3 regions of the Glutamicibacter endophyticus genome follow, and region 1 is predicted to be linked to each of the others. Evidence: riboswitches for the same ligand, from Rfam matches in the RefSeq annotation. Region 1 holds a riboswitch; each other region holds the start of a gene.
The links. Region 1 has a riboswitch for S-adenosylmethionine ahead of ACJD00_RS02805 (hypothetical protein). Riboswitches for the same ligand answer to the same signal wherever they lie in the genome.
Positions count from the first base shown of each region.

Region 2: linked by a shared signal. The riboswitch ahead of ACJD00_RS01615 (ABC transporter ATP-binding protein) and the one ahead of ACJD00_RS02805 (hypothetical protein) in region 1 are both predicted to bind S-adenosylmethionine.
Region 3: linked by a shared signal. The riboswitch ahead of ACJD00_RS13890 (OsmC family protein) and the one ahead of ACJD00_RS02805 (hypothetical protein) in region 1 are both predicted to bind S-adenosylmethionine.

Region 1 is NZ_CP174200.1:572,487-582,126, forward strand. It holds gene ACJD00_RS02795 (5'-nucleotidase, lipoprotein e(P4) family) at 87-884, shown strand; gene ACJD00_RS02800 (VIT1/CCC1 transporter family protein) at 887-1,993, opposite strand; gene ACJD00_RS02805 (hypothetical protein) at 2,049-2,315, opposite strand; SAM riboswitch class IV at 2,331-2,441, opposite strand; gene ACJD00_RS02810 (DinB family protein) at 2,486-3,010, opposite strand; gene ACJD00_RS02815 (sodium:solute symporter) at 3,100-4,614, opposite strand; gene ACJD00_RS02820 (helix-turn-helix domain-containing protein) at 4,790-5,353, shown strand; gene ACJD00_RS02825 (hypothetical protein) at 5,440-5,865, shown strand; gene speB (agmatinase) at 6,016-7,005, shown strand; gene ACJD00_RS02835 (thiamine pyrophosphate-binding protein) at 7,011-8,672, shown strand; gene ACJD00_RS02840 (hypothetical protein) at 8,773-8,985, opposite strand; gene ACJD00_RS02845 (inositol monophosphatase family protein) at 9,374-9,640, opposite strand, start outside.
Region 2 is NZ_CP174200.1:302,564-312,203, forward strand. It holds gene ACJD00_RS01595 (MFS transporter) at 1-1,027, opposite strand, end outside; gene argE (acetylornithine deacetylase) at 1,047-2,219, opposite strand; gene katG (catalase/peroxidase HPI) at 2,614-4,815, opposite strand; gene ACJD00_RS01610 (Fur family transcriptional regulator) at 4,894-5,319, opposite strand; gene ACJD00_RS01615 (ABC transporter ATP-binding protein) at 5,751-6,560, opposite strand; SAM riboswitch class I at 6,566-6,667, opposite strand; SAM riboswitch class I at 6,933-7,024, shown strand; gene ACJD00_RS01620 (acyl-CoA dehydrogenase family protein) at 7,043-8,383, shown strand; gene ACJD00_RS01625 (substrate-binding domain-containing protein) at 8,570-9,640, opposite strand.
Region 3 is NZ_CP174200.1:2,971,496-2,981,135, forward strand. It holds gene ACJD00_RS13880 (Gfo/Idh/MocA family oxidoreductase) at 1-427, shown strand, start outside; gene ACJD00_RS13885 (NAD(P)/FAD-dependent oxidoreductase) at 482-1,657, shown strand; SAM riboswitch class IV at 1,924-2,059, shown strand; gene ACJD00_RS13890 (OsmC family protein) at 2,092-2,628, shown strand; gene ACJD00_RS13895 (SNF2-related protein) at 2,694-5,888, opposite strand; gene ACJD00_RS13900 (FadR/GntR family transcriptional regulator) at 6,012-6,719, opposite strand; gene ACJD00_RS13905 (L-lactate permease) at 6,740-8,422, opposite strand; gene ACJD00_RS13910 ((Fe-S)-binding protein) at 8,568-9,332, shown strand; gene ACJD00_RS13915 (lactate utilization protein B) at 9,329-9,640, shown strand, end outside.

The DNA.
Region 1 (9,640 bases):
ACCTGTGACGTGGGCAACTATCTTTGCTAGCGTAGGCGCGGTCAGGCCGGTCGGAGTACCGGTTCGTACCGCATGGAGGAAACGATATGAAGAAGATGATTGCTGTGGCAGCCACCCTCGCCATTGGTGGTTTGGGCGGGTACGCGCTAGCCAGCGGTGAGCCGGCCGCCGCGGGAGCCGAGTCTCACTGTGAGGTCGCGGAATATGCCATGGGGTTGCGCTGGCAACAACAATCGGCCGAGGCCATGGCCTTGCAGGGACAAACCTACGCGTTGGCCACGCAGCAACTCGAAAAAGTGGTCCAACAGGCCTCCAAGGGACGAAGCGGCAAACTCCGCGAAGACCTGGCCATCATCACCGACCTCGATGAGACCGCCATCGATAACAGCGCCCTGCTAGCGCGCGATTTAGAAAACTGCCACGACTACAGCACCTGGGACACCTGGGACCATTGGGAACGCGAAGGCGATCCCACGCTCATCCACGGGGCCCTGGACTTCTTTAAACGAGCCGACGAGCTCGGGGTGCACATCTACTACATTTCCGATCGGACCGAAGCGAACCTCGACGATACGTTGGCGGACCTGCAGCGCCTGGGCCTACCGCAGGCCGTTGAAGACCAGGTGCTGTTGCTCGGGCCTCCCAAGGAGGAACGACGCGCTGCGGTAGAGAGCGAGCACCGTGTGGTCATGCAACTGGGCGACACGATGCATGACTTCGACGCTGCCTATGCCGGAAGCGATCTGGAAACCCAGCATGAACTGGTGCAGCAGCAAGCCGACAAGTTCGGCCGGGAATGGTTCGTCTTACCGAACCCAACCTACGGCAGCTGGTCCAAGGCCACGCTCGAGAGCTGGGATGTGGAGCCAAGCGAAGGCCGGTGAGGTTAGACGGCGGTGGTCCCGAAGAGCAGACCAAGGCAGTAGGTGACCGCCGCCGCCCCCAACCCGATGCCGAGCTGACGCAAGCCGCGCTTGAGCGGAGAGGCGCCGGAGAGCAGCCCCACCACGCCGCCGGTACCAAGCAGCGCCAACCCGACGAGGACCAGCGAGAGCACGACCGCGCCGGTGCCCGACAGACCGAAGATATACGGCAGGATCGGGATGACGGCGCCGGAGGCGAAAAAGGCGAAGGAGGAAGCTGCCGCGCCCGGGGCCGAGCCAAGCTCCTCGTGCTCCTTCTCAAGTTCTTCGGCGCGAGCCTCTGGATGCAAGGAGAAGGAAGGGTTGCAGTCACAGGTAAAAAGGCCCATGCGTTCGGCAACTCGGTGCTCGGCATCTTCGTCGCTCATGCCGCGCGCCTTGTAGATCAGCACAAGCTCATTTGCATCGAGGTCCAGGTTCGGGGCCGCCGCGAGAGTGACCTGTGTGGGCCGCGAGGCGGTCAGCAGCTCGCGTTGCGACCGTACCGACACATACTCACCGGCTGCCATGGACAGCGCGCCGGCCAAAAGGCCCGCGATACCCGAGAACAGCACGAAACCAGAGGCCACGCCGGTGGCCCCGACGCCCATGACGAGGGCCAAGTTGGAGACCAAACCGTCGTTGGCCCCGAAAACCGCGGCCCGGAAATTGCCCGAGAGGCGTGCCCGTCCCGCCGTGGCTAGCGCCCTGATGACTTCCTCGTGTACCTGTTCGTCCGCCGCCATCTGTGCGGTGGCGTCGGCATCCTTTTCGTAGGGGGAGCTACTTTCCGCGCGCTGAGCCAAGGCCAGCACGAAGACCGACCCGAAGTGACGTGCCAACCAGCGCAGGAACATGCGGCGGGTCGACGGACGCACATGGCGTGCATGCTCGCCGAGTTTGGTCCGCCAATAGGCCTCATGCCGTTCTTCGGCCTCCGCGAGCCCCAGCAGGATCTGCCGTTCTTGCCCTGTGCGGCGTTCGGCCAGCTCTCGATAGATGGCGCCTTCGGCGATTTCATCGGCCAAATAGCGCCGCCAACGGCGGATCTGTGCCGAGGTGGGCTGTGCTGACGAGCTGTCGCTACTCATGCGTTGTTGCTCCTGGGGCAAAGCCGGGCTGCTACGCCCGGCGAAGGCGAACTTCTCAGCTCCCCACACTAGCCAGCGAAGCGGGACTGGGGAATTTGGCAAGACTAAATACGCGCAGCCGGCCTCCGCGGGCTCCACGCGCGGCGGTGCGGATCAACAATTGCTGTGTTTCGGCGTCGAAGCGTGGCCGATCGACCGCGCGCGAGAGCGTACCTAGCAGTTCGTCGGGATTGGCTATGCCCCATTCTTCCCAGCGGCCCTGTCTCCGGAATCGGACAACATTGGCATGGGTATCGATCAAGGGAAACACGGCGTCGGCCATGGGCGATCCTTCGCGCTTAAGCTCTTGCCCGTGGCAATGGCACACGGACCGCTTCCTCATCCGAACCACCCATGAACTTGGGGTTGGTGTGTGGCCAGTCGGAGCTTGGCGCCACATCTCGTGAAGCTACACGGCCGATATTACCGTACGGCGTGGCCTACCGAATTCTGTTACGGCAGATTCGGGGCATGGGCGTACAGTCCGGCGAAGCCGTCGAGCTGTTCTCGCAAGATGTCGATATGACCGGCATGGCGGGCTGTTTCGCCGAACATGTGAGTGACGAGGCGGGCCAGATTGGTGTGCCGGTGTGTGACCCACCAGGTTACTTCGGCCGCGGTGGTGGGCTCGAGCTCGTCGCAGGCGGCTTCGGCGAAAGCGATGGCGCGGCGGTAGCTTTCGCAGACCTCGCGCAGGGTCAGCTCCTTTGGGACGGTGAATTCTGCCTGTGGGTCGTCGCTGGCCAGCACCTGACGCATGTGTTCGTCCTGCGGAGTTCTGCCCAGGCATTCGCCGAAGTAGGCGTACTCCGTTGCCGTCAAATGATGCACGATCCCGATGATGCTACTTCCGGTGGCGGTCATTTCCTGCCGGGCGTGGGCCTCCGACAGGTCGGCGCATTTCCATAACACTGCTTCTCGCGCCTCGTTGAGGTACTCTCGAACGCGCTGCGCGCCTGGATCCTGACTAAGACTCATGGTCCACAGCCTAGGAAGATCTCCAGCAAAAGAACAGGGGCCGCGAACCAAGTGGTTCGCGGCCCCCTGCCGGTCAGCGGGTGCCCCGGCTAGCTGCGGCGCACGCCTTCCTCGGTCGAGCGACCGGACAAGCGTTCGCTCCAGTGTGCGAGAACCGAGTCATCGGTCGGCTTGGTGGCCAAGGAAACGACCACGTAAACGATGGCGGAAATGGCCAGGCCGTAGTAGATCGGTTCGTTGGCGTACACGCCTGCGAAGGGCGCTTCGGCCTGAATCTCGAGGTAGATCATGGTGCCAAGGGTCACCAGTGCCCCGGCGGCCATGGAGGAGGCCGCACCGATTCCGGTGCCGCGGCGCCAGATCAGTCCGCCGAGGATCGAGACCAGTAGACCGCCGACGAGGATGTCGTAGGCAATGGTCAACGCGGCCACCACGTCGGTAAAGACGATGGCCAGCAACATGATCAGCACGCCGAGCCCCAGCACCCAGTAACGGTTGGACTTCACGTCTTCTTCCGGGTTGCTCTCGTGATCCACCTGCACCGTGCGACCGAATAGGTTGGCCACGACAGGCAACACGTCGTTGCGAGCAACGGTTGCCGAGGCAATCAGGGCGCCGGAGGCGGTGGACATCATGGCAGCCAAGGCGGCGGCCAGCACGATGCCGCCCAGACCGATGGGCAGCAGGTCGCTGGCCACGGTACCGAAGACAACGTCCGGGTTGTCCTTCGCGGTTTCGGCCAGTCCCGGTAGCGCCACACGAGCGCCCATACCCACCATCGCGCCGGCGACGCCGTAGATGATGCAGTAGATTCCGGAGGTCAGCCCACCCCATTGGGCGACCTTGTCGGTACGGGCGGTGAAGACGCGCTGCCAGATGTCCTGGCCGATCAACATGCCAAGGCCATAGACGACGAAGTAGGTGATGATGGTCTGGGTGCCAATGCCGTCCCAGGTGAAGAACTCGGCTTCGAGGCGGTCGCGAATAGCTGAAAGTCCGCCGGCCGACGACAGCGTGAAGGGCAACATCAGGGCAAAGACACCAACGGTGGTGATGAAGAACTGGACCTGATCAGCCAGGGTAATCGACCACATGCCGCCAATGGTGGAGTAAATCAGCACAATGGCGCCGCCGATGAGGATCGCCAGCCAGCGGTCCCAACCGAAAATGACGGTGAAGACCGTGGCGTAGGCGCCGGTGGAGGTAGCGGCCAGCATCAGCGTGTAGCCGAGCATCACCACGCCAGAGCCGTTCGTGGCCGTCTTCGAGCCATAACGCAGGCTCAGCATCTGCGAAACGGTAAAGATCTTCAAACGCTGGATTTTTGGCGCGAAGAAAAGCGATAGGGCGGCCACGCCGATACCGATGGCCGCAACGAGCCAGGCACCGGAGAGGCCAAATTTGTAACCGAGTCCGACGCCGCCGACGGTGGAGGCGCCCCCGAGCACGAGGGCTGACATGGTGCCGGTGTAGAGCACGGGGCCGAGTCGACGGCCCGCGACGAGGAAGTCCGAATTGGAGTGCGTGCGGGTCTTGCCCCACCAGCCGAAGGCGAGCATCCCTAGGAGATAAATGATGACGATGGCGCCATTGACGATTTCCATCATGGTCCCTAACTTACGAGTGCGAGTGTGTCTCCGCGTGGATGATTGCGGAAACAAAATATTTCTATTGGTAAACGAATGGTAGTTTACGATGCGTGGGCATGTAACCCCTTCCGGCGAAAATTACGTTGGATTGAACCTGGGGCACCCACCCGAGGAAAGGGGAACTGCCCGAATGAAGGCGTTGCCGGTTGAGCCGAGTGGCTCGGCCATCAATATTGGATCCCGACTGCGAGTCGCACGTCAGGCTCGTCGCCTGACCATTGAGCAGGTTGGCGAAATGACGGGCCTGACCAAGGGCTTTCTTTCGCGCGTCGAACGCGATCTCACCAGCCCGTCGGTCGCTACGTTGCTTTCGCTGTGCGAGGTGTTGGGTATCGAGGTCGGGGAGCTGTTCAGCGTGCCCGAGACGCAGATCATTCGGCTGGCCGATGCTCCGCGAATTTCCTTGGGCGGCGAGGGCATTACCGAGCAGTTGATTACGCCGGGAACCGAAAAACGAGTCCAGGTTATCCGTGCGGAGATCGCTCCACACGGAGCCGGCGAGGACGATCTGTACTCGATGGATTGTCAGGTCGAGATTCTGCATGTGCACTCGGGAAAGTTCATCCTCATTCTTCCGGAGCGACGCATTGAGCTCAGCGCCGGAGACACCGTCACCTTCCCGGGCCGCGAACCGCATAGCTGGATCAATCCCATCGATGAGCCCTGCGTGGTCACCTGGACAATGGTGCTCTAGCCTCCGCTGACCGCGTATTCTTAAAGTCGGTGTCCTCTGTGTTGACTACGGCGGAGGAAAAGTAGCGGCGCGGGAGGGAGGAATGCGTGAGCAAGGATAAATCCAACTCGACCCCGAAGAGTATTGGCTGGGGGTTGGCGTTATTCACCGGCCTGTTGGTTGGCGTGACCTTCACATTCCTGCGCACGCAACGAAACTTCTTCATTATCGGGGCGGCTATTTTGGCCGTCGTGATTATCGCCCTCGGAGTGGCTACGGTGCGCCGCAGGGCGCGGTACCCGCAGCTCTTTGGGGCACATACCTCCGCGATGTATCTGCTCTGGAGCATGTTCATTCTCGTGCTGGCCGGACCGGTGCAACTGGTCTGGGTGGCGTACTCGCTGGAGCAACTGATGATTAAATCTCTGGCGGTGTCCCTGGCCTTTGGCATAGGGATCCATGAGGTCGACAGGGCGTTGGTCCGCGGGGCTCGGCCCCCTGTGAGTGCCGCAGATGGCCGAGTCGACGGCTAAAAATTAACCCGGGTTCGCCCGGGTTTTTTCATGTCTTGGCGGCGTAGCCTTGACGTGACCCTGCCCTCTAAATAGCATGGTAGAAAACCTACGTTTCATATTTGACAACTCACCGTGGAGTGTCAGATCGACAGTGAAAGGATCTTCGCCATGGAAGAAATTCGCATCGAAGACAACGGCAACCTTGGCCCAATCAACGCCGCGCTCACCCCGCGCTACGCCGGCCTGGGAACCTACGCCCGCCTGCCACGTTTGGACCAGGTAAAGCAGGCCGACGTAAAGATCGTCGGCGTACCCTTCGACTCCGGCGTCTCCTACCGCCCCGGAGCCCGCTTCGGCGCCAACCACGTGCGCGAAGCCTCGCGTTTGATCCGCCCATACAACCCGGCCACCGACGTTTCCCCGTTCGCGTTGAGCCAGGTCGCGGATGCCGGCGACATGTCGGTCAACCCCTTCAACATCAATGAAGCCATCGAAACCATCCAGCAGAACGCCCTGGACCTGACCGCCGATGGCTCCTCGCTGGTCACCATCGGTGGCGACCACACCATCGCCTTGCCGCTGTTGCGTGCGGCCACCGAGCGTGCCGGCCAGCCGGTCGCCATGCTGCACTTCGATGCCCACCTCGACACCTGGGACACCTACTTCGGTGCCGAATACACCCACGGCACCCCGTTCCGCCGCGCCGTCGAAGAAGGCATCCTGGATACCGAGGCGATCAGCCACGTGGGTACCCGCGGTCCGCTCTACGGCAAGAAGGATCTCGAAGACGACAAGCGTTTCGGCTTCGGTATCGTGACCAGCTCGGATGTCTACTACCAGGGCGTGCGCGAAATCGTCGACAAGCTGCGCGATCGCATTGGCAACCGCCCGCTGTACATTTCCATCGACATCGACGTCTTGGATCCGGCCCACGCACCGGGCACCGGCACCCCGGAAGCTGGCGGCATCACCAGCCGTGAGCTGCTCGAAATCCTGCGCGGCCTGCGCGGCATGAATGTGGTCGGCGCCGACATCGTTGAAGTTGCCCCGGCCTATGACCACGCCGAACTGACCGGTGTGGCCGCCTCGCACGTCACCTACGACCTGATCTCCCTGATCAGCGAGTTCCGTCAGAACAACGGCAAGAACAAGCGGTAGCGGTTATGGCACAGCGCAACGGCGGCGACCTCGTCGTCGAAACACTGTCGGCACTCGGCGCCAAGACCGTCTTTGGCATTCCCGGGCAGCATGCCCTGGGGCTCTTTGACGCGCTCTCGCGTTCCGAGCTGCAGTTCATTTCCTCGCGCGTGGAAAACAACTCGGCCTTCGCCGCCGACGGCTATTCACGAGCGACCGGGGAAGTGGGCGTACTCTTCCTCTCCACCGGTCCCGGCGCCTTGACCTCATTGGCCGGTTTGCAGGAAGCCTACGCCACCGGTGTGCCCATGGTCGTGGTCGCCAGCCAGATCCCATTGGATGGACTCGGCGCCCGCCGCAAGGGGATGCTGCACCAGCTGGATGACCAGAAGGCTTCGGCCGCGAACGTCACCAAGTCGCAGCGCACCGTGCACCACGCCTCGGGTATTCCCTCGGCCATCCAGGATGCGTGGGCGGATGCCATTACGGTACCCATGGGCCCAGTGTGGGTCGAGGTTCCACAGGATGTGCTGTTGGCACCGGTTATGGTGCCACCGGTGCGCGATGCGCTAGCCGAGGCCTATGAGCATCCGCCGCGGGTGGAGCTCGTGGCCGAGGCCGTACGCTGGCTCGCCGAGGCCAAACGCCCGGCCGTCGTTGCCGGTGGCGGCGTGCGCCGTGCAGGGGCCAAGCAGGCGTTGCTCGAGGTCGCCGAACTGCTACAGGCCCCGGTGCTGTGCTCACCCGGCGGCAACGGCGCGTTCCCGTGGAACCATGAGCTATCCCTGCAGTCCTGGGTAGAGGACCGCTACGTGACCGAGGTGCTCGAGGACGCCGATGCGCTCATCGTCATCGGCTCCTCGTTGGGCGAAGTGACCAGTAACTACTTCACCCTCACCCCGCGCGGCAAGATGATCCAGATCGACGCCGAACCCCGGGTGCTTGAGTCGAATACCCCGGCCTTGGGTATCCGCGCCGATGCGCGCGCCGCACTGGAGTACCTGGCTCAGGCGCTTCGGGATGCCGAGCATCAGGCGGCCGTGGACTGGCATGGGGAATCGGCGGCCGAATTGGTCGCGAACACGCTGGATAAGGTCAAGGGCCGCCTCGATGCGCAGGATCTGGCCAAGGAACGTAAGTTCATGGCCGACATCCGCGAAGCCGTTCCATCGACCATGCAGACCTACTGGGATATGACCATTGCCGCCTACTGGGGTTGGAGCTGCTGGGACTCGCGCGAGGGTGAATTCCACTCCGCTCAGGGTGCCGGTGGACTTGGCTATGGATTCCCTTCGGCGATCGGCGGTGCCATTGGCCTCGAGGTCGCCGGCGCGTCGCACAGCGACGCGCGCGTCTTGGCGGTCTCGGGCGACGGGTCGTCGATGTACTCGATCGCGGAACTGGCCACTGCCAAACAGCACAACGCGCCGGTGACTTGGCTGATCGTCGATGACGGCGGTTACGGGATCTTGCGTGAGTACATGGAAGGCGCCTTCGGTAAGGCGACGGCAACCGAGCTGTCCCGCCCCGACTTCGTCGCCTTGGCCCAGTCGTTCGGGGTGCCTGCCCGTAAGGTGGCCCCGGAAGACATCGGTCCCGCGCTGCGCGAATCCTTCGCCGCAGACGGCCCGAACGTCATCGTCGTGGAAACGCTACTGAAGATGTTTGCTCCGACGCATTTGGACTAAGCGCCACCTGAGCTAAAGTCTCGGGACAAAGATGTGGCCCGCTGCCGTGAGAACCTGTTTCTCATTGGCGGCGGGCCGCGTTGCGCTCACCTTCTCGCCGTTAGTGCGTGAAGTGGTAGACCGTGCCGAAGAGCACGGCGGAAATACCCATCGATACTCCGATGAGCATTGGCTCCCAATCCAGGGCTCGGGTAGCCAACATCACCGCGAAGACACCGAAGAGCAAAATTGCTCCGATGCCGCCGAGGATCACCCCTCCGCCTCCATGGTGCCGCACGGCGGAGTGTGCGGTCCGATGAAATAGTGGTGCCATACCGCGGATGATACGCCGATCTGCGCGAAGTGCAAGGGGTGCTGACGCTACGGCCAATCACCGGTGCCCAGCGACCTTGTCGTCGTCAGGACGTAAAGAGTTCATTCGGTACCTCCAGAGATTGCCCTCAGGCCCAAGAAGGCTCGACCGTTGCGACGGATCCACCGAATATACCGAGGTCACAGGGGGATTATTGCGAGGTCGGCGCAGTAGGTGGGCTGTGGATCGTCTGCGGAGTGGGCGTAGATTTCTTTCCTTGCGCCGGTAGGAATATCGAGTCTGGGCCCTAGCGTTGGCCGAGCCTGCGCAGCACGTGGCCGCTGGCGACGAAGTGTGAACTATCGTAGGCGATGTGCCCGCAGACGGATGCTGGGGTGATGCGACCTGCTCATTGAGCGTCGCGTCGTGCGGCGATGATGCGATCGGCCGCGCGCGCCAGCGAGGGATAGTTAGCTCCCGGTCCTTGGGCGATGAAGCCGGGGGCGGCGTGGGCCGGTCCCTTCGTATCGTCATAGCGCAACCCACGGTAGCTACCGCCGGTGACCGTCACTAGGTGCGCTCCGGCGGCCACATCCCAAATTTTGGTGTCGAAGCCGATCACCGCATCGCACCAACCGGCGGCCACATGGGCCAAGGAGAGTGCGGCGCACACCTT
Region 2 (9,640 bases), 270 kb from region 1:
TGATCCCGAGCAACGCGATCACCACAACGAGTACCGGCACGGTTGGGTTGCTGATCATCACCTGGAATAGCGGCCAAGCCAGAAGCAGGGCGCCCACAGCGGCCCAGGTCATCACGCGGGCCGGTCCCTTACGGTCGGCAAGACTTCCAACGATGGGAATCAGGACGATCGAGACCAAGCCGGCGACCACACCGCCCAGGTAAGCGGCACTTGCCGGGATCTTCAGATTGGTCACCGCAAAGGTCGGCATGTAGAGGATCATGTAGACCGAAATGGTGGCCACACCGATAATCGCCGAACCGGTGAGTACGCGTCCGTAGTTGTGCACCAGCAGGCTCTTGAGCGGGGCACGTTCCTTCGGTGCCGTCACGAACTCCTCGGTTTCCTCAAGCCGCGCACGGATATAGAGACCGACCGGTCCCACGAGCAAACCGACGAAGAACGGTACGCGCCAGCCCCAGGAATACAACTGTTCCTCGCTGAGCCAGGAGTTGAGCGCGAAGCCAAAGGCCGAGGCCAAAAACATGGCTGCGCCTTGAGCGGCAATTTGCCATGAAGCGTAGAACGCCTTGCGGTGCGGTGCCGTTTCGATGAGGAATGTGGTTGCCGTACCAAACTCACCGCCGGCCGAGAAGCCTTGAATGAGCCGCGAAATCAGGATGATGATGCCAGCCCAGGCACCCACCATTGCCGCGGTGGGGGCCAACGCCATGATCAGCGTTCCAAGCATCATGAGCATCAGCGTCAGGGTGAGCGCCTTTTTGCGTCCGCTTCGGTCGGCCATGCTGCCAAGCACCATGCCGCCCAGGGGGCGCACCACGTAGGAAAGGGCGAAGGTAGCGAAGGTGAGGATGAGACCCAGTGCGCCCTTGGTGTCGGGGAAGAAGTTTGCCGAAATCACCACCGCAAAGGAGGCGTACACGATGATGTCGAACCACTCCAAGGCGGCACCGATGGAGCTCGAGATCACCGCCTTCTTGGCGGCTGCCAACTGCGCCGGGGTGGCCGCGGGGGTAGAGATTGTCATGAAGGTGCTCCTGACGGGATTACTGCGAGAGGGAGGCGAGCATGGCGTCGAGCATCTGCTCGCAGTGAGCGATCTGTTCCAGCTCGATGAATTCATCCGGGGCGTGGGCCTGGGCGATATCGCCCGGACCGCAAACCACGGTTGCTATGCCGGCGTTGGCGAAGAGACCGGCTTCGGTACCGTAGGTCACCTTGTCCTCGCAGGGCAGCGCACCCCACGCCGCGGTGTCGCTGACGATGCGTGAGCCGGCGTCGGTCTCCAGCCCGGGGGAGGAGGCGATAACGGTGAACTCGACCCCGGCTTGTTCATTGGCCTGGCGCATCTGCTGATTCAGCTCTTCGGCCTTAGCACGGAAGCGCTCGATCAGCGCCTGCTGGTCGGTCGCGGCGATGGAACGGAACTCGAAGTGCAGTTGGCAGTCGGCCGGAATGGTGTTCACCGCGATGCCACCGGCGATCTGATTCACCGTCGTGCTGGTGTAGGGCACCAGATAAGCCGGATCAAAGGGACCCTGCTTGGCGAATTCGGCGGCAAGCTCATGGACGAAGCTCGTGAAGCGCGCCGCGTAGGCGATGGCGTTGACCCCTTCTGTCGTCAGGGACGAATGCGCGGCCACCCCACGGAAATCCACACGGAAAACGTTGACCGATTTATGCCCGCGGATCGCGCGCATGCTACTGGGTTCGCCCACGATGCAACCGCGTGGCTCCAACCCGAGTTCGGTGATTTTTTCGACGAGAGAGACCGCCCCTACGCAACCAACTTCTTCGTCGTAGGAGAACGCGATGTGGATGGGCTCGCGCAGTTGCGCCGCGGCAAAGGCTGGGAAGTATGCGACCACGGCACCGAGGAAGGACTTCATATCGCAGGTGCCCCGGCCGTAGAGCCGATCATCACGCACGGTGGCGGTAAACGGGTCGCTCTGCCATTGCTGGCCATCGACCGGGACCACATCCGTGTGCGCCGAGAGCACGATCCCGCCGGTAGTGCTACCATCGGCGGCGGGGAAAGTCGCTAAGAGGTTGGCTTTGCGCCCGTCTTCGTTGTGGATCAGGACCGGTTCGATGCCGTGGGCGGCCAATGCTTCGCTGACTTGGCCTATGAGCTCAAGGTTGCTATCGCGGCTGGTGGTGTCGAGGGCAATGAGCCGCTTGATGACGTCAAGGGTCTCTGGGGAGGGCGAAATGCTCACGTGTTTCTCCTGTCGCTTAGAACTCCGTTCTACGCCCTCGACTCCACGGTCTTCAAGTGGCTGACAGTTAAGTCTCACTATTCAGCAATGTGTGCTGAGGAGGGAGACTATCGTCCCGAGCCCAGTGATATGTCGAACGGACCTGCCCCGGCCGCTCGTTGAGCGAGGAAGGAACCTCGAGGGACTCACGCCGGAGGATGAAAAGGTCCAAGTTGGGGCCGAAGGGGTTGTCCGCGTCCTCTAGGTGAGGCGCAGCGAGCTAGGCAGGGTGCCCGATAATTCTTGCTCGGCCTGCTCGGCCCGAAACTCGGCGGGCTGGCGCCCGCGTATTAACGACGGAATCCGCCCCGCCATAGTTGGCGGGACGGATTCGCGACGCGGTTTGTTCCGAGTCTTACTGTGCGGCCACAGCGTCCAGCTTGTTCACGCGCAGTTCGAAGCGGTCGTTGTCCATGACCTTGGCCCATGCCTGAGCGAAGTCCTTGACGAACTTCTCCTTGACATCGTCCGAAGCGTAGAACTCGGCCAGAGCGCGCAGCTCCGAGTTGGCACCGAAGACCAGGTCCACGCGGCTACCGGTCCAGCGACCGTCGGCGGTGGTGTAGGTCTGCTCGTCGGCCGACGGGATCCAGGTCTGTCCCAGATCCAGCAGGTTCACGAAGAAGTCGTTGGTCAGCACGCCCGGGGTGTCGGTGAAGACGCCCAGGTTCGAGCCATCCCAGTTGTTGCCCAGCACGCGCAGGCCACCGGTCAGGACGGTCAGCTCCGGAGCGGACAGACCCAGCAGGTTGGCGCGGTCGATCAGCAGATACTCGGCCGGCAGGTTGATGAAGCCGGAGTTGTAGTTGCGCAGGCCATCGGAAACCGGCTCCAACCAAGCGAACTGGTCGACATCGGTCTGCTCCTGAGTGGCGTCCACGCGACCCGGGGTGAAAGGCACAACGATGTTGTGGCCGGCGGCGAGAGCAGCCTGCTCCACGCCGACGTTACCGGCAAGCACCACGACGTCAGCGAAGGAAACCTTCACGTCCGACTCGGCGTTGAACTCGTCAACGATCTGCTCGAGCACGGCGATAACCGGCTTGAGCTGCTCCGGCTGGTTGACCTTCCAGGAAACCTGTGGCTCCAGGCGGATGCGACCACCGTTGGCGCCACCACGCTTGTCCGAGCTGCGGTACGAGGCCGCAGCCTTCCAAGCGGTGGAGACCAGCTGCTGGATGGTCAGACCGGAAGCGGCGATCTTTTCCTTCAGCACAGCGATCTCGGCGTCGCCGATCACGCGCTCCGGAGCGGCCGGCAGCGGATCCTGCCATGGCAGATCCTCGGCCGGAACCTCTGGGCCGAGGTAGCGCGACTTCGGGCCCATGTCACGGTGGGTCAGCTTGAACCAAGCGCGAGCGAAGGCGTCGGCGAAGTCCTCCGGGTGATCCTTGAAGTGCTTCGAGATCTCGGAGTAGATCGGGTCGAAGCGCAGGGCCAGGTCACTGGTGAGCATGCGAGGCTCGCGACGCTGGGATGGGTTGTGAGCCATCGGCACCATGTCGGCGCCGGCGCCGGCCTTCGGACGCCACTGCTTGGCGCCGGCCGGGGACTCGAACAGCTCCCACTCGTAGGCGAAGAGGATGTGGAAGAACTCGTTGTCCCAACGGGTCGGGTGGTAGGTCCAGGTGACCTCCAGGCCCGAGGTGACGGTGTCGTCACCGTGGCCGGTGCCGTAACCGTTGGCCCAACCCAGGCCCTGGGCCTCAAGCGGAGCGGCTTCGGTGTCCGGGCCGAGCTTATCGTCCTTGTGGGCGCCGTGAGTCTTACCGAAGGTGTGGCCACCGGCGATCAGTGCCACGGTCTCGCGGTCGTCCATGCCCATGCGGCGGAAGGTTTCGCGGATGTCGCGGGCCGAGGCCAGCGGATCCGGGTTACCGTTCGGGCCTTCCGGGTTCACGTAGATCAGACCCATCTGGACGGCGGCCAGCGGAGCTTCCAGCTCGCGGTCGCCGCTGTAACGCTCGTCGTCCAGCCATACCTTTTCCGGACCCCAGTACACGTCATCGTCGGCTTCCCAGACGTCCGGGCGGCCACCGGCGAAGCCGAAGGTCTTGAAGCCCATGTCTTCCAGGGCCACGTTACCGGCGAGGATGAACAGGTCGGCCCAGGACAGTGCCTGGCCGTACTTCTTCTTGATTGGCCAGAGCAGGCGGCGAGCCTTGTCCAGACTGACGTTATCCGGCCAAGCGTTCAGCGGGGCGAAGCGCTGCTGACCGGTTCCGCCACCACCGCGGCCATCGTGCGAACGGTAGGTACCGGCCGAGTGCCAGGCCATACGGATCATGAACGGGCCGTAGTGACCGAAGTCTGCTGGCCACCAGTCCTTGGAATCCTTCTGCAGGTTGGCGATATCGGCCTTGACGGCAGCCAGATCCAGGCTCTGGAAGGCGGTGGCGTAGTCGAAGTCCTCATCGGCCGGGTTGGTCACCGAGGTGTTCTTGGCCAGAATCTTCAGGTTTAGCTTGTTGGGCCACCACTCACTGTTGGCGTTGCCCTGAGTTGGGTGGACTCGGCCTGCGCCGACCACGGGGCACTTGCCTGCGTTCTCAGACATTTGGTTCCTTCCAGGGAATTGGGTTGGGGGATAATCGCGCATCCCGACGGCTATGGACCGTTGGATGCGGTGAATTCGTTACGGTGTCTGCGAGGAAAACTGGCACTCGGGGCACAGCCCCCAGTAGATAACCTCGGCCTCGTCGATCAGGAAGCCATGGTCATCCGAGGCGCAAAGGCAGGGTGAATCTCCCACGGAGCAATCCACATCGGCAACCATGCCGCAATTGCGGCACACCACATGGTGATGGTTGTCGCCTACCCGCGCCTCATAACGTGCGCTGTGCCCATGAGGCTGAATTTTGCGTACCACGCCCAGCTCGGTGAGGAGCTTAAGGGAGTCATAGACAGCCTGATGAGACACCGTCGGGTACTGTTCACGCACCGCTGCGATCACCGTTTCGGTGTCCGCGTGCGGATGCGAGGTGACGGCAGAGAGCACCGCGACGCGTGGACGCGTCACGCGCAGGGATGCCGCCCGCAGTACCTCTTCGATTCCGACCATCTCAGTCACAGTCTCCAGCATGACGGCTTTTTTTGAATGAGTCAAGATAACGAAAGGTGTGTTGCAGGTTACGTAAACTTAACGCGCTCGGTACGGTTTCGTGGTCTCCAACGGGGGCTCGTGTTGCCGCATTAATCGGCGCCCCGTGCCGCGCACATTTTCGCGGAGTTGGCTTTGGTGCACCTAGCGCGAACGTAACCTGCCGTGCCTTGGTTTCACCGGGAGATCCTTCAGGTTGGGCCCGGTAGTGGTGAACGTAGTATTCCCCTGTGTTCCGGAGGGCACCAGTTCACCGTGGGCGGCAACCAGAAGACGCCAGTCTCGCGACAGCGCAGGTCCACGGGGGAGTGCGAGAACTAGGTGGCTCGCTGGTTGATCGGAGCAAGGCGCATGCACCGGTGTGGCCTGCCGCAGGGGCGATGTGCGCTGTATTAGTCGGTGTGGTTATCGACGCTGAGCAAATCCTGCAACATGTTGCGGTGCGCGCCGAAGTCGCCGTCGCGGCGCTGGTGCCCGGCCGCGGTGTCTAGGCGCAGATCCCGGATGACGCCGGCCGGAATGCCCGGTGCCTCGCGGCCCAGTACGATCACTCGGTCCGCTAACTGCAGGGCCTCGTCGACATCGTGGGTCACGAGCAACACTGTGGTGGGAATGGCCGCGTGAACCGCGCGCAACAGCTCCTGCAATTCGAGTCGAGTCAGCGCATCCAGAGCCCCGAAGGGTTCATCAAGGAGCAGCACGCCGGGGCGGCGGGCTAGGGCGCGAGCCAGCGAGACGCGTTGCGCAAGGCCGTCTGAGATTTCCTGCGGGTGCACGTCGGCTACCTGTGCCAGGCCGGTAATCTCGAGCAGTTCATCGATCAGGGTGGTGCCCTCGTTCTGGTCCAAACCCAGTGGCAGGCCGAGCTCGATATTTTCGCGAATCGAACGCCACGGCAGCAGTCTTGGTTCTTGGAAGGCGACCGAGCAGCGCTCGTCAATCCCGGCCACCGGCAAGTCGCCGATGAGCACCTGCCCGGAGCTTGGCGTATCTAGCCCGCTAGCTGCGCGCAACAAGGTGGATTTTCCGCATCCGCTTGGGCCCAGAATGGCCACCAGTTCACCGGCGGCGATCTCGAGGTTAAAGTCCTGCAGTACTCGGCGGGTTTCGCTGCGTGTGCTAAAGGTGCGTGCAAGCCGGCGGAAGCTCAGCGGCAGGGCAGTATTGGTTGAGGTGTGCGCGGGTGCGTAGGCAAGTGCCATGATCATCTCCATCGGTTCTGGCGGTAGCACCGTCCGCGACCAGTTCATGGGCGTGGTGGTTGCTGCGGCGTCGTCGAGCCAGATCTCTCGGCCGCTCGGGATGGTTCCGCAACAATCGAACCGCGTCGAATGAACCGAGGGCAAACCTTTCGTAACATGACGAATCTTCGAAAGATGGTGGCCGGACGCGAGAAATTCTGATTCTTCTTTTGATAAGTGTGGATTCGTTGATGAACTTGAAGGATCGACGAAGCGCCTTTCGTGGCCACCGGCCTACATCTCCTGAAGTATGACTGGCGTCACTACTACGGCTCGTTACTTTGTGACGCCCGGCTTGGGACGTGAAAGGACGTAACGCTACAAATGATTACGAACCCATCCAGAGCGGCCGAGAGATCTGGCTCGACGACGCCGCAGCAACCACCCGCGTGACGGGCCGGTGCTACCGCCAGATCCGATGGAAAGAAATGAGGATTTTTCCAGTGTCTTTCGACAACGCCAACATGGACTTCAACGCATTGAGTGACCCCGCCGGGGCTTCGGCCCGTAATCTAGATGACCACGTAGAGCCGGTGGCCGTGCGCCAACTGTTAAAGGTCACTCCCGGGCCGTGCGCGGATGAGCAGTACGAACGCCTGGCTGCGATTTTTCGTCCGGTGTTCGCGCAAATCGCTGACGGAACCAATGAACGCGAGCAGCTTCGTCAGCTTCCCTTTGAACAGGTCGGCTGGCTCAATCGCGAGCGTTTTGGGGCGTTGCGGTTACCGGTCGAAGCCGGTGGCCACGGGGCACGGCTTTCGGATGTATTTCGCTTGTTGATCGAGTTGGCTGAGGCGGATTCCCACATTGCTCAACTGTGGCGGGCGCATATTGCCTTCACCGAGCATGTGCTCCGGCTTGAGGACGAGGCACTGCGTAAAAAGTGGATCGCGCGCATTGCGTCCGGACATATCGTCGGTAACGCCTACACCGAAAAGGGCGGCAATCCGCTCGGGACACTGAATACGGCCGTCAGTGAGGTCAATGGCCGCTGGGTCGTTAACGGCGAAAAGTACTATTGCACCGGCACCATTTTCGCGGATTGGACCACCGTCGCGGTCAGCCACCCGCAGCGCCCGGGGCGTCACATTGCCGTGGTTTCCACCCAGCACAGCGGCGTTAAAATCATCGATGACTGGGACGGGTTCGGCCAGCAACTGACCGGCACCGGCACCACCGAATTCAGCAATGTCCCGGTAGATAGCTTCATGCCCGAAGACCCCATCGATCCGGAAGCCGCGATCTTCCAGCTCGTGCTGCTTGCGGTCCAGGCAGGTATCGGCCGGTCGGCGCTGAACGACATGCGCCTGGCGGTTCAGTCGCGTACCCGCAGCTTCTCCACCGGCACCGGCGTGCCGGTGCATCAGGAACCACAGGTATTGCAATTGGTCGGGGAGGTCTCCGGTGCGGTGTTCGCCAGCGATGCGGTGGTGATGGGGGCCGTTTTGGAGGTTGAAGCCGCGCTGGCCGACAGCAACCTCAATGACCACGAGCGTTTCGCCGTGTGTGAGCTGGCCGCCAACCGCGCGCAGAGCGTAGTGCAGCCCATGGTTATCGCTGCCACCAATAAGCTTTTCGACGGGCTGGGGGCTTCGGCCACCCGAGCGTCCTTTAACTTCGACCGGCACTGGCGCAATGCGCGCACCATCGCCACCCACAATCCTGCGGTCTACAAGTCACGTATCGTTGGCGACTACGAAATCAACGGTGTGCAACCCAAGCGCCTGTCGGTAACCGGCGAGGTGACCTCAACGTCTCATACCAACACCACTGGCGGATTCTAGAGGCGGCTGGCTTCCCATGCGCCGGAACTGACGCGGAACTCTGACCAAACTCGTCGCGATGAACTGTCCCGTGCCTCGGCCCGGGACAGCGATCGATGACACGCTCGATCATCCCCGTGGACACAAAGAGCGCTGGCCCCAGACAGAAGTCTGGGGCCAGCGACTTTTTGAAGCTACGTGCTGCCGTTACTTGCCTTCGGTAATCGGGCCAAGCACCGGATCGTCGGCGTATGCCTCGGTGACGTTCTCCTTGGTTACGATCTGCGGATCCAGCAGATTCGCCGGAACGGTCTTCGAGCCGTTATCGAAGGACTCTGCATCGGTGACCTTTGGCTCTTCACCAGCCTGTAGTGCCTTGACCATATCGATCGCCTCGGCCACCAGGTTGCGGGTGTCCTTGTTGATCGTGGAGTACTGCTCCCCGGCCATGATCGACTTCACCGATTCGACCTCGGAGTCCTGACCGGTGACCACCGGAAGATCCTTACCGGCAGCCTTGACCGAGGTCAGCACGGCGCGGGCCAGGGTGTCATTCGGGGAGAGCACACCATCGAGGTCTTCCTTGCCGTAGTTACCGGTCAAGATGGTGTCCATGCGCTTCTGCGCATTTTCGGACTTCCAGCCCTGGGTTACGGCCTGCTCGAAGGACTTCTGCCCGGAGAGTACCTTCAGGGTTCCGTCGTCGATCTTCGGCTTCAGCACGCTCATGGCTCCGTTGAAGAAGTCATCGGCGTTGGCATCATCCGGGGAACCGGCGAAGAGCTCGATGTTGTAGGGAGCCTTGCCCTTCTTCTCGAGCCCCTCGAGCAGTGCCTTGCCCTGCAGCTCGCCGACCTGGAAGTTATCGTAGGCCACGTAGTAGTCCACGTTCTCCGTGTTGGTCACCAGACGGTCGTAGGCGATCACGGTCGCCCCGGCTTCCTTGGCGGCGGCCAACTGGGTGCCCAGCTGCGAGCCGTCGATGGCGCCGACGATGATGACCTTGGCGCCGTTGGTGACCATGGCGCTGATCTGATTCTGCTGTTCGGCGACGCCGCCGTTGGCGAACTGCACGATCGGCTCGAAGCCGGCATCCTTGAGTCCGTCGTTGAACAGTTTCTCGGCCAGCACCCAGTTTTCACTGGTCTTCTGCGGCAGGGCCACGCCGATGGCCGAACCCTCTTCGAAGCCGCTGGCTTCGGATCCGGTGTCGGTCTGACGGCCACAGCCGGTCAGGGCCAGAGCCGCGATGGCCGCGGTGGCAGCAAGCTTTCGCAT
Region 3 (9,640 bases), 1.1 Mb from region 1:
CCTGCGGCCGCTGACCGATCAGGCGACCGCAGAGGAGGACGCGCACGTGTTGCTCCGACACTGTTCGGGCACCGAATCCCGGTTGACCATGAGTAGCTTGAACGCGGCCCCCGGGGCGCGCTTCCAGATGGCAGGGCACCGCGGGGCCTACACCAGCTTTGGGCTCGATCCACAAGAACCTCAGTTGGCTTCGGGCATGAGCCCCACGCAAGCCGAGTACGGTCAGAAACCCGAAGCCCACTGGGGCCAACTGGCCACCGGGCAGGCTACCCGCGAAGTGCCAACCCTGCCCGGGGACTACCCGCAGTTCTACCGTGCGTTGGCCTCCTGCCTGCGCCACGCCGGTCCGGTCCCGGTCGACCCACACGACAGCCTGGCGGTGTTGCGTCTGATCGAATCCATTCATCGGGACACGGTCACCGCCTAACCCCGCACCGTCGGGCCCACAGATCCACCCCAATTCTGAAGAAAGTACACACTCATGTCCTCATCTTCCTCTGTTAAGCACGTCGCCGTGATCGGCGGCGGTATCCTCGGCGTCTCCACCGCCATGCATCTAGCACGCGCCGGCGCCAAGGTCACGCTGGTCACCTCCGGCACCCTAGCCGACGGGGCCTCCAGCCGTTCCATTGCCTGGCTCAACTCCTCCGGCGCCCGCTCCGCCGACTACCATTACCTGCGCATGCTGGCCATGGACCGCTACCGCACCTGGAGCAACCGGCACCCGGAAAGCCACGAATATCTGCGCTTCAATGGGGCACTAAAATGGGCCGCCCCGGGGGAAAGCTTCCGAGATACCTTTGCCTTCGAGCGTTCCGGTGGCTATGACTCCCGCTGGATCACCCGCGAGCAGATCACCGACTTCGCCCCCGATGTCGACCCTGCGGCCGTTGCCGAGGAAGGCGCGATTTACAACCCCGGCGAAGGCTGGGTCAACTTGCCCGACTTCGTGCCGGCGCTGGCCGCCGAGGCGGTGGCCGAGGGAGCACAGATCATCGAGAATGCCGGGCACGCGCGCGTCGCGGTCCGCGAGGGGCGTGCCGTGGGCGTCACTCTCGCCGATGGCAACACCATCGATGCCGATGAGGTGGTGCTTGCCACCGGTGGTGAGGTCCCGGCCCAGCTCGCGGAGCTCGGTATCAGCGTGCCGGATGCTACCCCGGCCGCCTTCGTGCTCTTCACCGACCCGGTGGATCTCCAGGTGCGCACCGTGCTGAACACCCCGCGTGTAGCGGTACGTCCCACCCCCGATGGCCGCCTGGTCTTGGACGCCAACTGGTCCGAGCAGATGGTGGTCGTCGAGGAAGATGGCAACTTCACGGTGCCGCAGCAGGCGGTGCAAGGCCTCCTCGAGGAGGCTTCGAAGGTTCTGGCCGGAAACCCGGTGCTGACCGCCCAGCGCATCGGGGCCGGGCTCAAGCCGATTCCGGGCGATGGCGAACCGGTAGTTGGTCCGGTCCCCTCGGTGAATGGGCTGCACACGCTCTTCACCCACTCCGGGGCGACCCTTGGCTTGATTCTCGGTGAACTGCTGGCCGAGGAGATCGTCACCGGCGAAAACAGCCCGGTGCTACGTTCCTTCCGCCTGGACCGTTTCCACGAGGGTGCCCTGGAGGGCCGCGTTGGAACCGGTGCGTGGGAACCGGTGCAGAAGTAACGAAAGCGCTGCGCCAAAAGGAACCCTATCCCGGCACCGGGAGCGGTTGACCGGCAGGTGGTTGGTCCGACGTGGCTCAACCACCCGCCGCACTAAATTCGATGCCTAGCTGACCGCTCGCAAGGCGGACCGGCTAGCATCGTCGCCAGAGCGTGCCGGCCACGTGCGAGTCGTGGCCCGGCACGCTCCGTTTGTTTGGGGCAGATGACGAAGCATGAACTGCGCCCTACCCACGGCTCCTGTTACCTGCGAGCATGGAGCCACAGAATCACGAGCGTCGATCATTTGCAGCCCTGGCTGGTCGACCGGCAACCCTTCTCGCGCCGTGCGCGGGGTGCCCCAGGTGACGATTCGACGGTGACGATTCGACGGTGCCGAACGTCGGCACCGTAAGCGATGGCGCTTTTTCTGCGCCGGAAAGGGGGATCTTCCCCATGAGCAGTAACCTCTCCACCGTCGAGGACCGTGCCGCACGGCTGATTGCCGCCGGCGAGGCTTGGAGCGGACGCATCGCCGAAAACCCCGATCATGCAAAGCTGACCTTTGCCGTATCGGGAGCCGGGTTCGGTGCCGTGGCCAGCAAGATCAGTGCCGGGAAGCACAACTTCGTCGTGGATGAACCGGCTGCGCTCGGCGGCGATGATGCGGCGGCCAGCCCCGTGGAGTACGCGCTGGGTGCCCTGATTTCCTGCCAAGTGGTGGTGTACCGGCTCTACGCCCAGCAGTTGGGCCTGCAGGTCGACGATGTGCAGATCACCGCCACCGGGCGCCTGGATGTCCGCGGCCTGTTCGCCATCGATGAAGCGGTGCGCCCGGGCTTCAGCGATATCGAGATCGAAGTGACCGTTTCGGGTCCGGAAAGCGACGAGCGTTATGCCGAGCTGCAGCGCACCGTGGATCGGTACTGCCCGGTGCTGGACCTGCTGTCGAACCCGACCCCGGTGAACACCGCGCTAAAGGTCGCCCGGTAGAACCGATTAGTTAGACCTAGGCCGCCGTGGACGAACCCCTCCGGGGATGTCGTCCACGGCGGTTGTCATTGAACCAGTTCGAGGAAGTCCTGCGCCGAGAGCGTGCTCGAACCGGCCGTGTCCTGCTGCTCGCAGAGCACGTCGTTGAACAGTTCGGTCTTCTTGGCCTGGAGCGATAACACCTTGGATTCAATGGTGTTCTGCGAGACCAACCGGTAGACATACACCGGCCGGTCCTGCCCGATGCGGTGGGCACGATCGATCGCCTGCGCTTCAGCGGCAGGATTCCACCAGGGGTCCAGCAATATGCAGTAGTCCGCCTCGGTGAGGTTGATGCCGAACCCGCCGGACTTGAGCGAAATGAAGAACACCGGGAAATCCCCGGCGGAAAACCCCTCCACCAGGGTTTTTCGGTTGGTGCCGGACACCGAGCCGTCAAGGTACCCGTGCGCAATACCCAGCTCTTCGGCTACCGTCCGCGCCTTGGACAAGAAGCCGGTGAATTGGCTGAACACCAGAATCTTGTGCCCCTCGGACACTCCATCCTCCAGCAGGTCGCGCAGCAGATCGAGTTTGGCGCTCGGCGCGTCGCCTTCGTCGACGAGCGAAGGATCCAGAGCCAGCTGACGGAGCAGGGTGAGCGATTGCAGAATCTTGAAGCGGTTGGAATCCACATCATCCTGCACCAGTCCCAAGACTTCTTGCCGGACACGTTGGAATCGGCGATCGTAGGCGCGCCGATGTGCCGGATCAAGCTCAACCTCGAGTACCTGTTCGGTCTTCGGCGGTAGCTCGGGCACCACCTGTTCCTTGGTGCGGCGCATAATGAATGGCCGTAGTCGGCGTTTAAGCCGCTGCAGTTTCCCCGCATCCCCTTCGGTTATGGGCTTGAGGTAATTCTCCTTGAAGGCCTTCAAGCCACCGAGCAGTCCCGGCGCGGCCAGTGAGGCCAGCGCCCATAGTTCGGTGAGGTTGTTCTCCATCGGCGTGCCGGTGACCACGAGCTTGGTCGGCACCGCCATCTGCCGGGCCTGTTTATAGCCCTTGGACACGTGGTTCTTCAGCTGCTGGGCCTCGTCCAAGATGAGCACGTCAAAACCCAGCGCATCGAACTGCTCGAAATCCAATCGGAAAATCGCGTAGCTGGTCAGTACGAGTTGCGCCGTACCGACGGTGTCGGCCAGTGGACGTTGTTGCTTCTTCGCGGTGGCCAGGACCGTCGCCGTGCGTAGCTGAGGGGTGAAGCGAGCTGCTTCGCTGGCCCAGTTGCCCACCACGGAGGTCGGAGCGACGACTAGGTAACGCTGCTCGGGATGCTGGATCCGTGCCCGTTCGAGGGCGGCGAGGAGCTGCACGGTTTTACCCAGCCCCATGTCATCGGCCAGGACCCCGCCGAGCTGGTGTCGTCGAAGGAAATCGAGCCACGCGACCCCTTGGCACTGATAGCCACGCAGTGTTGCGGTGAAACTCTCCGGTAGCTCGACCTCGGCCAAAGTTTCGGTGTCGGAGAGTTGACGCATGGCGTGTAGCCACTCGTTCTCTTGGGCCTCGATAATCCCGAGGGCCACCAGTTCCTGCCACCAATCCACACTGAGTTTGTGCATGCGCACGCCCTCGGGCGTGACCTTGGACAGTTCTCCGGCCTCGGCGATCAGCGCCCGCAGCCGCTCCATTTCCTCGCCATCGATCTTTAGCACCCGGTGTCCATCGAGCTCCAGGTAGCTATCACCGCGTGTGAGGGCCTCGAAGAGCTGAACGAAGGGAACCTTCTGCCCATCGATCTGCACCTCAATGCCCAGGTCAAACCAGTCGTTGCTACTCCGTGGCCGCTGGATGTGCACCTGGGCGGAACCGGCGGCCATCTGGTAGTCCGGAAGTTGCTCGTCCTCGAGCACCCGCACATCGCGGTGCGCCCGAAATACGGGTAACGCATGAAGTACGAAGTCGATCTTCTGGCTGGGATTCAAGGTCGCGGACGGGAAACGGCGGTGACGTACCGGGCCCAGCTCGACCTCTGCCAGGTCGACGGTGAGCTCGTCGATAATCTCTTGCTCGAGTTCGGGGTTGGGGTCGACGTGCTGCGGGTAGACCCAGCGGTAATCAACGCTCAGGAACTCCTCGCGGGTTGCCAACGCCACCTCAAGAACCGGCCGTGGCGGGGCGGGAATCGCATAGCTGTGATCCGGGCTGGTCAGCGGGCCGGTTTGCTGCACCCTCGGCAGAAAGCTGCGTTCGAACTCCGGGAGCGCATCTTCGGGGATGGTGATCGCTCCTTGGCGGGCGAGGGAGCGCAGGGAGGCGTGTAGTGGCGCATCGAACTCGGCCAGTTCGAGGGTTTCGGATTGATCCAGTGGGGTGCTACCGACCAGGGTGAGCAAGGCCGGACGTCCCAGCGGCGCTAAGTCCTGCGATTCAGCGCCGGGGGCCTCGATCCGTGCCGCGAGGCGTGCGTGCCCGTCGTGGCGGGTCAATTCGTAGCCGCCGTGGGCCTGCTCGGCACGGTAGCCGATGACCTGACGGGATGCGGCACCAGGCTTAATGAGCGGCACCTCGGTTGCGCGGATGCGCTCGAAGATGCTCCGAAGTTTTTCCCCGGGCAGCCCGTTGAGCACCACCCAGTCATCTCCGTAATAGTTGCCGTAGCTGTGGTTGCTGCCGTGGTGGTGGTTCTGCAGGGTGACCAGAGAGAAGACGGCCTCGCGTTGTGCTTCCTCGAACCGTTCATCGAAGGCCAGCCCGCGCCACGAGACCCCGCTTTGCACCCAATTCGTGCCACGGGCTCCGGGGTGTACCGGACGGGCCTTGACCTCGTAGCCGCTGTCGTCGATGTAGTTGTTTGGGGTGACCTTAAGGAGCAGGCCTAGCGGCTCGAGTTCCGGAATGTCGACCGGGGCACTGTGCGGGAGCAGGTCGCTTAGTTGGATCCGCCAATGTGGTTCGCGTGTTCGTGTGCTCCCCGGGCGGGTGAAGAGGTCAGGGCGTTGCTTGGTGGCGTCGAGGAGCAGCGCGGCCACATGCTCGCAGCTAAAGCCGTGGGCGTCGACCGCGCAGTAGGCTGAGGCCGACACGGAGCGCCCTTCGAACGCGAAACGGGCCATGGCCCGCACCCCGAGCACCGACCCGTCGAAGGTCATATAGGCATCTTCAACCTGTGCCCGGAGGTTTTTAACCTGCCGTTGGAGCACCAATAGTTGCCCCTTGGCGACATCGGTGGTGCTGAGTAGGGAGGAGATCTGCGCGAAATTCAATTCTCGTGCCACGAGCACCCGGCCTTCATTGTCATCTGCTTATCCCGTCGGTGCTCTAGCCTATCCAGTTCCCAGTGTCGACCGGTGATGCCATGTCGCGTCACCTGTTAATTCTCAGCTTGGAGCGCACACAGGCTAGTGGGTCTGCCCGTAGAACCAGGTGATGTGCTCTTCGAGAAGTTGTGCGGCGCGTTCTCGGTGCCCGTTGGCGTAGGCGTGATGGATGGCCTTATGTTGTCGCCGCAGGATCTTGACGACCGACTGCCAGGTCTCGTCGTCGGTGATCGCGGCCGACACATAGTCACTGATGGCGTTGCGCAGCGACTCCATCATGGTGGCTACCACCGCGTTTCCGGACATCGAGGCCAAGAGCACGTGGAATTCGGCATCGATGCGGTGGAACTCTTCGCGGCTGAGTTCCGGATCGTCCATGCGCATGATTAGCACGGCGGTTCGGGCAATCACCTGCTGGGCGTAGCGCGGATCGCGCGGCTGCATCTGCGCCGCCCAAGTTTCGAGCAGAATGCGTGATTCGACGATCTCGGCGACCTCGATCCCCTTGGCCGCCACATGAAGGCGGAGCGCCTGCGAGATACCGGCAGCGGGATTCGAGATCACCACGGCTCCGGAGTTCGGCCCGGACCCGGTGGAGGTGCGCACCACCCCCATCACATCCAAGATGCGGATGGCGTCGCGGACCGAGGCCCGGGAGATCCCGTGCTGCTCCGCGAGCGCACGCTCCCCCGGCAGCTGCGAGCCGAGCTTGAGCTTGCCGGTGCGCAGGTCGTCCTCGATGGCGTCGAGGACGACCTGGTACGCACGCGGAGCTGGGGTTGAAGCCATAATGCTTCCAGTTTACCGGCCTAGAATGCCGGAAGCATCCAGCTCAGCACCGGCGTGGACTGCAGGTAGACCAGGACGCAGAGCAGCAGCAGCATGCCCACCGACCAGCCGGCGACCTTCTTCAGGATCACCGATTCCTGGCCTTCCATCTTCACGCTAGTTGCGGCGATGGCCAGGTTCTGCGGCGAGATGAGCTTGCCGACCACGCCGCCGGAGGTGTTGGCCGCGACCAGCAGCGTCGGATCGATGCCGGCGTTGGCACCAGCGGTCTGCTGCAGCTTGGCGAACAGGGCGTTGGCGCTGGTGTCCGAGCCGGTGACCGCGGTGCCGATCCAGCCCAGTATCGGCGAGAGGAAGGCGAAGGCTCCGCCGGTGCCGGCCAGCCAGGTGCCCACGGTGATGGTCTGGCCGGACAGGTTCATGACGTAGGCCAGGCCCAGCACAGAGAGGATGGTCAACGCCGCGAAGCGCATGTTCACGATGGTCTTGGCTATTTCCGCCAGGCCCTGGCCGAAGCCCATCTCGTAGCGCCCGCCGCCGTTGTTACGCGAGTAGACGAAGGCCGCGATGATGCCGGTCAGCAGCAACAAGGTGCCCGGGGAGGAAAGCCACTGGAACTTGTAGATGGTGGCCGAGATGGCCTCGCCCTCGCCGTTGACCACCCGGCCGTGCAGCCCGGGCCAGCCGAAGGCGATATCCGTGCCGGAAAGCCACTTCGGGATGTCCACGCCCAGAGTCCACAGCTTGGCGATGCCGAAGATCACGATCACCAGCAGGTACGGGAACAGCGCCATCCAGGTGTCGGCCTTGTCCAGCGACTTACCGGCCACATGCGGCTGCGCGGCGGCCTCCTCGGTCAGCACGCGGTGGCGGGCCTGTTCGATGCCCTGCGGGCGCCAGACGCGCAGCAGCAGCACGGCTGCGCCGAGGCCGACCAGCGAGGCGACGATGTCGGTCAGCTCGTAGGAGAAGTAGGTGGCGCACAGGAACTGGGCGATGGCGAAGGAGAATCCGATGACCAAGGTGGCCGGCAGGGTCTGGCGCATGCCGCGCCAGCCGTCGATGACCAACACCAGGACCGAGGGGACGAAGAGGGCCAGCACCGGGGACTGGTGGCCGACGACCGCGCCGATTTCCGCGGCGGGGATGCCGGTCAGGGCGCCGGCGGTGGTGATCGGGATCGCCACGGCGCCGAAGGCGACCGGGGCGGTGTTAGCGATCAGCACGGCCACCGCGGCGCGCAGCGGTGAGAGCCCCAGGGAGAGCAGCATGGTGGCGGTGATGGCCACCGGGGCGCCGAAGCCGGCTAGGGCCTCGAGCAGGCCGCCGAAGCAGAAGGCGATGAGCACCGTCTGAATGCGCACGTCGCCGCCGCCGATCACGTCGAAGACCCGGCGCAGGTCCTCGAAACGCCCGGAAACCACCGTGACCTGGTAAAGGAAAATGGCCATGACCACGATCCAGACAATCGGGAAGGCGCCGAAGACCATCCCCATCACCCCGGAGTTCAGGGCCATCAGCACCGGCATCTTGAAGCCGAGGATGGCGATGACGATGGCCACCAGCAGGGAGCTGAGGCCGGCCACGTGGGCCTTGGTCTTCACCACTGCCAGCAGGATGAAGAAGGTGAGCAACGGGATGAGCGCGACAAGCGCCGAGATGGCGACACTGCCACCTATGGGATCTGTAGTTGGGGTAAACACGATGCGGGCGTCCTTACTTGAAATGGTCTGACCATACGTGGTCGGACCACTAAGCTAGCAAGGTGAGGGCCGTCACAGCAAGCCTTGACTTTCGAATTTCGCGGTCATACTATGGTCAGACCACATATTGAAAGAGCGAGCAACCATGCGAATTGCACTATTTGCGACCTGCATCGTCGACGCTATGTATCCGGAAACGGCGGCCGCGACGGTCAAGATCTTGCGACGCCTCGGACACGAAGTAGTCTTCCCGCAGAACCAGGCCTGCTGCGGCCAGATGCACATCAACTCCGGCTACATGCCCGAGGCGCTGCCGGTGGTCGAAAACCACATCAACGCCTTCGACACCGACGACTACGACGTCGCCGTGGCCCCCTCCGGCTCCTGCGTCGCCTCGGTCCGCCACCAGCACGGCTTCCTGGCCGACCGCCTCGGCCGCCCGGACCTGAAGGCGCGCGCGAAGCGGGTCGGGGCGCGCACCTACGAGCTCTCCCAGCTGCTCGCCGACGTGCTCGGGGTGACCGACGCCGCCGCGCAGCTGGGCAGCTACTTCCCGCAGACCATCACCTACCACCCCTCCTGCCACGGCATGCGCTCGCTCAAGCTCGAGGACCGCCAACTGAACCTGCTCAAGAGCGTCGGCGGCATCACCGTGGACGAACTGCCCGAGGCGGACCAGTGCTGCGGCTTCGGTGGCACCTTCTCGATCAAGAACTCCGAGGTCTCCACGGCCATGCTCGAGGACAAGGTGAAGAACATCTGCTCCACGTCGGCCTCGCTCTGCTCCGGCGGCGACGCCTCCTGCCTGATGCATATCGGCGGCGGGCTTTCGCGCTCCGGGGCCAAGCCCACCACACTACACCTAGCCAATATTCTGGCCAGCACGAAAGACGAGGTGTTCCTGCCGTGACTCACGTATTCCTCGGCATGCCGGCCGCCGGTCAAGGAAACCTGCACGCGAGCGAACCTTTCCCGCAAGCCGCCCACCACGAACTGGGCAAGCCCCAGCTACGCGCCAACCTGCGCCACGCCACCCACACGATTCGCGACAAACGCCTGAAAGTCGTGGGCGAACTGCCCGACTGGGAAGAGCTGCGCGATGCCGGTGAGGCGATCAAGAATTTCTCCATGGCCACGCTCGAGCAACGCTTGGAGGAGTTCGAAAAGAACTTCACGGCCGCCGGTGGAACCATCCACTGGGCCCGCGACGCGGCCGAA